3 linked regions of the Allochromatium vinosum DSM 180 genome follow. The protein of the gene in region 1 interacts with the protein of each later gene in a pairwise test. Links are inferred from orthologs where the notes say so. Each region holds a gene or a part of one and is shown in the gene's direction. Other genes may lie near its edges.

Region 1 (3,049 bases):
CGGCTCAGAACATCGTCAAGTGCGTGCGCCGCTGCGGGCTGGAGGTCGACGATCTGGTGCTGGCGCAGTTGAGTTCGAGCTATGCGGTGCTCGGCGAGGACGAGAAGGAGCTGGGCGTGTGCGTGGTCGACATCGGCGGCGGGACCACGGATCTGGCGGTCTTCACCGATGGCGCCATCCGGCACACGGCCGTCATTCCGATCGCCGGCGATCAGGTCACCAACGACATCGCCGTGGCACTGCGCACGCCGACCCAGCACGCCGAGCAGATCAAGATCCAGCACGCCTGCGCCCTGACCCAACTGGCGGCCAATGGAGACAACATCGAGGTGCCGAGCATCGGTGACCGGCCGCCGCGGCGGCTCTCGCGCCAGACCCTGGCCGAGGTCGTCGAGCCGCGCTACGAGGAGTTGCTGACCCTGCTGCACAACGAGTTGCGTCGCAGCGGTTTTGAGGACGTGATCGCCGGCGGTGTGGTCCTGACCGGCGGCAGCGCCAAGATGCGCGGACTGATCGAGCTGGCCGAGGAAGTGTTCCACATGCCGGTGCGGCTGGGGGTGCCCAATCGCGTGCTGGGTCTGTCGGAGGTCGTCGACAATCCGGCCCATTCCACGGGCGTGGGGCTTTTGATGTATGCACGTCAGCATCGCTTCTCGCGTCGTCCGGAGCCGTCCGACACTCCAGGGTTGAAGGGAATGCTGGTTCGTTTGCGCCATTGGTTCCAAGGGAATTTCTGATTCGATCGATGGGGGCAACTCCCTATCGAGACCGGTTCGAGTTTGTTGGTCGGTCGGTGCGTGTCGAGCGCGTCGACCGAGTCGGGGGGGTCGTTGGACGTGAGTCCACGGCTAGAATTCAAGGTTTATGGTGGCGCATGGGGTGCGCCTGGGAGCAGATCAAATGTTTGAATTGATGGATACTCACAGTCAGAATGCCGTCATCAAGGTCATCGGTGTCGGTGGTGGTGGCAGCAACGCGGTCAATCACATGGTGGCCTCGACCATCGAGGGCGTGGACTTCATCTGTGCCAACACGGATGCACAGGCACTGCGTCACTCCAACGTCAAGACCATCCTGCAGCTGGGCGCCGGCATCACGAAGGGACTGGGCGCGGGCGCCGATCCGGACGTCGGTCGGCACGCGGCGCTCGAGGATCGCGACCGCATCCAGGAGGCCCTGGAGGGAGCGGACATGGTGTTCATCACCGCCGGCATGGGCGGCGGTACGGGCACGGGTGCCGCGCCCATCGTGGCTCAGGTCGCCAAGGAACTCGGCATCCTGACCGTCGCCGTGGTCACCAAGCCCTTCCCCTTCGAGGGCACCAGACGTCGACGCATCGCCGAGGAAGGCATCACGGAGCTGGCCCAGCACGTCGACTCGCTCATCACCATCCCCAACGAAAAGCTGCTGGCGGTGCTGGGCAAGGACATGAGCCTGCTCGACGCCTTCAAGGCCGCCAACGACGTTCTGCTCAACGCCACCCAGGGCATCGCCGAACTCATCACCTGTCGCGGTCTGATCAACGTCGACTTCGCCGACGTCAAGACCGTCATGTCCAACATGGGCGTGGCCATGATGGGTACCGGCTCGGCGCGCGGCGAGAACCGCGCGCGCGAGGCCGCCGAGGCCGCCATCAAGAGTCCGCTGCTGGAAGACATCGATCTGGCCGGCGCCAAGGGCATCCTGGTCAACATCACCGCCGGCATGACCCTGACCATCGGCGAGTTCGACGAGGTCGGTAACACGGTGCGCGACTTTGCCGACGACGACGCCACCGTGGTCGTGGGCACCGTGGTCGATCCGGAGCTGGAGGACGAACTGCGCGTGACCGTGGTGGCCACCGGACTCGGCGACCGGCGCGTCAAGGTCAAGCGCACGGCGGGCGAGCCGGCGATGCGCCTGATCACGGGGGACTCGGACAGCTCAGCCCCGGATTATCGTGAGATGGATCGTCGTCCGGCCATCTATCGCAAGGGGGGAGCGACGCCCGCCGCGTCCGACAAGAGCGAAGACAACGACCTGGATTACCTGGACATCCCGGCGTTCCTGCGTCGTCAAGCGGATTGATCAGGACTTTCCCTGTATCGATAACTCTAGGCAAAACAAAGTCATCCTGCTTTTTTTGTCGTCGAGCTTGAAAAAATTTCGGGAAAACCCTAATATGATTATCGCCAGCGCCTCTTTGTCTGGGGGCGTGGGGCGATATCAGAAGGATCCGAGGCGTTGATGCCCGTGTCCGAGTCGAACGGCTGGCCGATCGCCTGACGGCCGTCGTGGATTGCGATGGGAGATCCCGAATCGATGCTCAAGCAGCGCACATTGAAGAACGCCATCCGTGCGACCGGGGTCGGCCTGCATACGGGCGAGAAGGTCGAGCTGACCCTGCGCCCGGCTGCGCCCGATACGGGGATCGTCTTTCGTCGCATCGATCTGGATCAACCTGTCACCATCGCCGCCACGCCCTTCAACGTCGGCGATACGCGGTTGTCGACCACCCTGGTCAATGGCGATGTGCGGGTCTCGACCATCGAGCACCTGCTCTCGGCCTTCGCCGGTCTGGGGATCGACAACGCCTATGTGGATCTGGCCGCCGCCGAGGTGCCGATCATGGACGGCAGCGCTGCGCCCTTCGTCTTTCTGCTGCAATCGGCGGGGATCGAGGAGCAGTCCAAGGCCAAGCGCTTCATCCGCATCAAGCGCCCGGTCGAGGTCCGCGACGGCGACAAGTTCGCGCGCTTCACGCCCTATGACGGCTTCAAGGTGAACTTCTCGATCGAGTTCGACCATCCAGCCTTCCAGGCGCGCTCGAATCAGGCCGAGATCGATTTCTCGACCGCGTCCTTCGTGCGTGAGCTGAGTCGGGCCCGGACCTTCGGTTTCCTGCGCGACATCGAGGCGCTGCGCCAGCAGAATCTGGCCCTTGGCGGCAGTCTGGACAATGCCGTGGTGGTCGATGAGTACCGCATCCTCAACGAGGAGGGTCTGCGCTACGAAGACGAATTCGTCCGGCACAAGATTCTGGATGCCATCGGCGACCTCTATCTGCTGG
Region 2 (2,964 bases), 1.3 Mb from region 1 along the record:
TCCATCGAGAGGTCGAGCACGGTCACAGACTCGGCCTGATCCACGGGAACACGCGCGAGCAGATCGATCTCCCGCTTGGGACCGGTCACGAGCCGGGTGTCGAGCGGCTCGATCAGCCGCAATTGATGCAGGGCGCACAGCCCGTCGGCATCACCATTGAAAACGTCGTATCGGCTCATGCAAATCTCTAATCGAATCGTGTTCAAGTGTCGCATCGCCATCAGGCTGAGGCGTGCGAACGCGCACGACTCTACAATACTCCAGCCGCGATCCAAAGCATTGCGCCATTGCCCGACCACGCCGCTACCATTAGACTTAGGGATCGACCTGACACAGACGTCGCTGGAATCCGTCGGACAGTCCGCGTTCGGACCGGACCAGCCGCCTCCCGACAGCGTTCCAATCCGCGTCGAATTCCGACTCTAAACTCCCATTATCAAACGCCCCATTTCGTTAGGAGCCCGCATGGCTATTGAGCGCACCCTTTCCATCATCAAGCCGAACGCCGTCGCCAAGGACGCCATCGGCGCCATCCTCGGCCGTTTCGAGGCCGCCGGACTCAAGATCGTCGCCGCGCGCATGCTGCACATGAGCCGCGAGCAGGCCAGCGCCTTCTACGCCATCCATCAGGGCAAGCCCTTCTTCGATGAGCTGGTCGACTTCATGATCTCCGGCCCGGTGATGGTGCAGGTGCTGGAGGGTGAGGACGCCGTGGCCAAGAACCGCGAGATCATGGGCGCCACCAACCCGGCCCAGGCCGCGCCCGGCACCATCCGCGCCGACTTCGCCGACTCCTTCACCGAGAACGCCGCGCACGGCTCGGATTCGCCCGAGAACGCCGCCGTCGAGATCGCCTTCTTCTTCCCCGAGGGCGTCTGCCCCCGCACCCGCTGATCGAGACGATCAGGATTGCCATGAACGCCACTTCGACCAAGCCCAATCCGCTCGACCTCGACCTCGCCGGCTGCGAGTCGCTGGTGACGGCGCTCGGCTTCAAGGCGTTCCATGGCCGCAATCTCTTCAAGTGGATGCACAAGCATGGCGTCGTCGACTTCGACGCCATGACCGATCTGCCCAAGAGCCTGCGCACCGTCCTGCTCGAGACGGTCGAGATCCGGCTGCCGCGCATCCTCCAGACCCATCCCTCCGCCGACGGCACCGTCAAGTGGGTGATGGAGCTGGTCGATGGACAGCGGGTCGAGACCGTGTTCATCCCCGAGGGCAAGCGCAGCACCATCTGCGTGTCCTCTCAGGTCGGGTGTGCGCTCGAATGCGCCTTCTGCGCCACCGCGCGCCAGGGCTTCAACCGCAACCTGAGCGTTGCCGAGATCATCGGTCAGGTCTGGCATGCCGCGCGCCAGCTCGGCGCCGCACCGACCAACGTGGTCATGATGGGCATGGGCGAGCCGCTGGCCAACTTCGAGGCGGCGGTCAAGGCCATGGACGTCATGCAGGACGATCTGGCCTACATGCTGGCCAAGCAGCGCGTGACCCTGAGCACCTCGGGCATCGTGCCGAACATCTACCGGCTGCGCGAAGTCAGCGACGTCTCCCTGGCCGTCTCGCTGCACGCACCGAACGACGAACTGCGCGACGAACTGGTGCCGATCAACCGCAAGTATCCGCTCGCCGAGCTGATTCCCGCCTGCAAGCACTATGTCGCCGGCGACAAGCGGCGCAAGATCACCTGGGAATACGTGATGCTCGACGGCATCAACGACAGCCCGGCCCACGCCAAGCAGCTCATCCGGTTGCTCGAGGGCGTGCCGTCCAAGGTCAATCTGATTCCTTTCAACCCCTTCACCGGCAGCGATTTCGGCACCTCGCCGCCGGATCGGGTCGAAACCTTCCGCGAGCGGCTGGCCCGCTCGGGGATCTTCGCCATGACGCGCAAGACCCGTGGCGACGAGATCGCCGCTGCCTGCGGACAACTGGTCGGGCGCGTCCAGGATCGCACCGGACGGCTCGGGCGCATCCGGGTCGAGGCGGACACACGGGTGGATCTGCGATGACGATGCACGGATTCGCTCCACGTCTGTCTCTGGTGCTCGGCCTCTGCCTGACGCTGCTGGCCTGTGGCGGCAAGTCGACCCTGAAGACGGGCGACGAGGCGCTGGGCCTGACCCCGGATGACAGTCCGGCCAAGCTCTATGTCGACCTGGCCAAGGAATACCATCGGCTGGGACAGACCGAGGTCGCCCTGCGCCGCGCCCAGCAGGCCGTCAGGGCCGATTCCAAATATGCACCGGCACACGTCTGGCTGGCCTTCCTGCTCGAACAGTTGCAGCAGAGCGACGAGGCGGCCAAGCACTATGAGCGCGCCATCCAGCTCGCTCCGAACAATCCGGACGTGCTCAATGCCTATGGCTCCTTCCTGTGCAATCAGCGCCGTTATGCCGAGGCCGATGCCCAGTTCCTCAAGGCTGCCGCCAACCCCATCTACACCTCGCCCTGGATCGCCTTGACCAACGCCGGCAATTGCGCCGTTGAGGCAGGCGATACGACCAAGGCCGAGACCCATTATCGCGCGGCCCTCCAGTCGAACGCCGGCTTCGGTGTCCCGTTGGCCAGTCTGGCCGAACTGGCCATGAGGCGCGGCGACGCCAAGGCCGCCAAGGACTATATCGACCGCTATTTCAAGTCAGAGACGGTGCGCACGCCCGCCGCCTCGCGCATTGCCCTCCAGGCTGGCATCAAAGCCGAGCGCGCGCTCGGCAACCGCAAGCGCGCCGCCTTCTACCAGGACGCCCTCGACAAAAACTTCCCTGAGCCGGCGACGACCGGCCGCGTCCCCTAGGATGACCAAGACGAGACCGACCGGATCAGGCCCATTGGCGTTCACCGCCAGTCGGCCGCCCCCGCGAATCACCCAAGCAAGTGATACCGCACTTTGAAAACCGACCATTGATCACGCCATGAGTCCATCGATCAACACCACGCTGTCAGACGATCCCAACATGCTGG
Region 3 (3,147 bases), 3.1 Mb from region 1 along the record:
GTCGCCGCCGCGCACAGCCGTGCGGCCACCGCCGCCGCCGAGCCGCCCGAGGAACCGCCCGGCACGCGAGCCGCGTCCCAGGGATTCCTGACCGGGCCATACCAGCTCGTCTCGTTACTCGACCCCATGGCGAACTCGTCCATGTTGGTCTTGCCCAACACCACGGCACCGGCCGCCGCCAGCCGCTCGACGATGGTCGCATCATAGGGCGCGACGAAGCCGTCGAGCATGCGCGAGCCGCAGCTGGTCTTGAGTCCTTGGGTACAGAAGATGTCCTTGTGCGCGATCGGGATGCCGGTCAGCGGCCCGGCCTCGCCGGATCTGAGCGTCTGGTCGGCACGCTCGGCCGTCGCGAGCGCCGATTCGGCCGCCACCGTGATGAAGGAGTTCAGCGCCGGATCGAGCCGCGCGATGCGCTCCAGATAATGCCGGGTCAGCTCGACGCTGGAATAGGTACGCAGCCGCAGATCCGCGGCCATTTGAGCGATCGATTTGTTCTGCATCAGTCGATGACCTTCGGAACCAGATAGAGTCCGCCCTCGGTCAGGGGGGCGATGGACTGGAAGCGTTCGCGCCGGTTCGGCTCACGGGGAACGTCCGGGCGCAGACGCTGGGCCATGTGCAGCGGATGGGCCATGGGCTCGACGCCTGAGGTGTCGACCGCATCCATCTGGGCGACCAGATCGAGGATGTTGGTGAGGTCCGTGGCATAGCGCGCGCGCTGCTCGGGAGCGATGGCGAGCCGCGCCAGATGGGCGATCTTGTCGATGTCGGATGAATCCAGTGACATGTTGCAGCAGCCGTTGGCAGTAAAATGGGCGAAAATAGCACAAAAGGGCGTCCGGGCGGGCGACTCTGCCCGGCATTCCCGAAGACCGGACACAGCGGGCGCCTTGCCGATCCAAGCCCGCATTGCTAGATTAGCGCCCCAATCATCCAGGGATCCCGTATCGGAACCGAGACCCGGGCTACTCCTCTTCTGCGACGCCGCACCCATCCATGGCGTTCCTTACCACCCGGAAGGTATCTTTACCGATGTTCTTCAGAAACATTCGCGGAATGTTCTCCAATGATCTGTCGATCGACCTGGGGACCGCCAATACCCTGATCTATGCGCGCGGCCGCGGCATCGTGCTCAACGAGCCCTCGGTCGTGGCCATCCGGCACGAACGCCAGGGCGGCACCAAGACGGTGGTGGCCGTCGGCGAGGAGGCCAAGCAGATGCTCGGTCGTACCCCTCAGAACGTCACCGCGATCCGGCCGATGAAGGACGGCGTCATCGCCGACTTCACCGTCACCGAGAAGATGCTCCAGTACTTCATCCATAAGGTGCATGAGACCAGCTTCCTGCGTCCCAGTCCGCGCGTGCTCATCTGCGTGCCCTGCGGCTCGACGCAGGTCGAGCGCCGTGCCATCAAGGAGTCGGCCGCCGGCGCCGGCGCGCGCGAGGTCTATCTGATCGAGGAGCCCATCTCGGCAGCCATCGGCGCCGGGCTTTCGGTGCACGAACCGCGCGGCTGCATGGTCATCGACATCGGCGGCGGCACGGCCGAGGTGGCGGTGATCTCGCTGAGCGGCATCGTCTATGCCGAGTCGGTACGGGTCGGGGGCGATACCTTCGATGACGCCATCGTCAACTATGTGCGCCGCAACTACGGCACCCAGATCGGCGAGGCCACCGCCGAGCGCATCAAACACAGCATCGGCTCGGCCTTCCCCGGCAACGAGGTGCTGGAGATCGACGTCAAGGGCCGCAGTCTGGCCGAGGGCGTGCCGCGCAGCTTCACGCTCAACAGCAACGAGATCCTCGAAGCCCTTCAGGAGCCGCTGTCGATGGTGGTGCAGGCGGTCAAGATGGCCCTGGAGAAGACGCCGCCCGAGCTGGGCGCCGATGTCGCCGAGCGCGGTATCGTACTGACCGGCGGCGGTTCGCTGCTGCGCGGTTTCGACCGGCTGATCGAAGAGGAGACCGGACTGCCGGTGATCGTGGCCGAGGATCCGCTGACCTGCGTCGCGCGCGGAGGCGGGATGGTGCTGGAGATGCTCGACACGCAGGAGAGCGCCTTGTTCGCGACCGAATGACAACCAAGAGCGTTCGCGGACTCTCTCGCCGAGGACTGCCGTCATCAAACCTCTGTTCAACCCTGGCCCATCACCCAATGTCCGCGTCATCCTGGCCGTGCTGATGGCGCTCGGGTTGCTCGTGGCCGATCATCATCAGCACCACCTGGAACTGCTGCGCACGGCGCTCTCACTCGTCACCTATCCGTTGCAACTGGCCTCCGACCGACCCAGCCAACTCTTTCGCGAGGCCCGTGAACGCTTCGTCAGGCAGGACGTCCTGCGCGACGAAAACGCCGAACTGCATCGCGAAAACCTGCTGCTCAAGGCGCGACTCCAGCAATTCGATTCGATGGAGGCCGAGAACGCGCGTCTGCGCGACCTGCTCGGCTCCTCGCTCGACGTCGGCGAGCGGGTGCTGATCGCCGAGATCATGGCCGTCGAACTCGCGCCCTATCGTCAGCAGGTCATGCTCAACAAGGGCACCAATGCCGGGGTTTTCGTCGGTCAACCCGTGCTCGACGCCAATGCGGTGATGGGGCAGGTCATCCGCACCAATCCGTTCTCTTCAGTGGTCCTGCTGATCACCGACTCGGATCATGCGCTACCGGTCGAGGTCAATCGCAACGGACTGCGCACCATCGCCGCCGGCACCGGTCCCAATCAGGATCTCGAACTGCTCTATATCCCCAAGAACGCCGACATCCAGGTCGATGATCTGTTAGTGACCTCGGGAATGGACGGACGCTTTCCCGCCGGCTATCCGGTAGCACGGGTCAAGACCGTGCGCCAGGATCCGGACAACCCCTTCACCACCGTCCTGGCCGCGCCCACGGCCCGGCTCGATCGCAGCCGCGAAGTCCTGCTGGTCTGGAATCTGAACGAGACCTCACGCCTGCAGGCCCTGACCGCCGAGGCCCTCCAGCCCAGGGACATGCCGCAGTGAAGACCGTCAAGAAGCGCGCGAGCAAACCGTCCTACAAGCCCCGTCAGCCCTTCTGGCCGATCGCGCTCTCACTCACGCTGGCGATGTACCTGACCATCCTGCCGCTGTCGGACTGGCCCTGGGACTACCGCCCACCCTGG

What was found.
Region 2: the proteins of ftsZ (region 1) and ALVIN_RS06320 interact in binary tests that used the Escherichia coli proteins (3 or more experiments, as listed by UniProt). The link is inferred for Allochromatium vinosum DSM 180 from one-to-one orthologs.
Region 3: the proteins of ftsZ (region 1) and ALVIN_RS14250 interact in binary tests that used the Escherichia coli proteins (3 or more experiments, as listed by UniProt). The link is inferred for Allochromatium vinosum DSM 180 from one-to-one orthologs.

What each region holds. Positions count from the first base shown.
Region 1 is NC_013851.1:145,372-148,420, forward strand. The notes cover bases 90-2,983. They hold ftsZ (cell division protein FtsZ), read left to right. Parts: upstream 90-900; coding sequence 901-2,067; downstream 2,068-2,983. Other genes in these bases: ftsA (cell division protein FtsA), read left to right, coding at 90-737; lpxC (UDP-3-O-acyl-N-acetylglucosamine deacetylase), read left to right, coding at 2,302-2,983. In the rest of the region: more of ftsA, read left to right, coding at 1-89; more of lpxC, read left to right, coding at 2,984-3,049. UniProt on the Escherichia coli protein: Essential cell division protein that forms a contractile ring structure (Z ring) at the future cell division site. The regulation of the ring assembly controls the timing and the location of cell division.
Region 2 is NC_013851.1:1,465,783-1,468,746, reverse strand. Bases 155-2,963 are described here. They hold ALVIN_RS06320 (bifunctional tRNA (adenosine(37)-C2)-methyltransferase TrmG/ribosomal RNA large subunit methyltransferase RlmN), read left to right. Parts: upstream 155-914; coding sequence 915-2,012; downstream 2,013-2,963. Other genes in these bases: ALVIN_RS06310 (RodZ domain-containing protein), read left to right, coding at 2,916-2,963; pilW (type IV pilus biogenesis/stability protein PilW), read left to right, coding at 2,015-2,797; ndk (nucleoside-diphosphate kinase), read left to right, coding at 466-894; ALVIN_RS06330 (hypothetical protein), read right to left, coding at 155-179. In the rest of the region: more of ALVIN_RS06330, read right to left, coding at 1-154; more of ALVIN_RS06310, read left to right, coding at 2,964-2,964.
Region 3 is NC_013851.1:3,229,980-3,233,126, forward strand. The notes cover bases 67-3,058. They hold ALVIN_RS14250 (rod shape-determining protein), read left to right. Parts: upstream 67-1,035; coding sequence 1,036-2,082; downstream 2,083-3,058. Other genes in these bases: gatA (Asp-tRNA(Asn)/Glu-tRNA(Gln) amidotransferase subunit GatA), read right to left, coding at 67-503; gatC (Asp-tRNA(Asn)/Glu-tRNA(Gln) amidotransferase subunit GatC), read right to left, coding at 503-790; mreC (rod shape-determining protein MreC), read left to right, coding at 2,135-3,007; mreD (rod shape-determining protein MreD), read left to right, coding at 3,004-3,058. Outside these bases: more of gatA, read right to left, coding at 1-66; more of mreD, read left to right, coding at 3,059-3,147. UniProt on the Escherichia coli protein: Forms membrane-associated dynamic filaments that are essential for cell shape determination. Acts by regulating cell wall synthesis and cell elongation, and thus cell shape.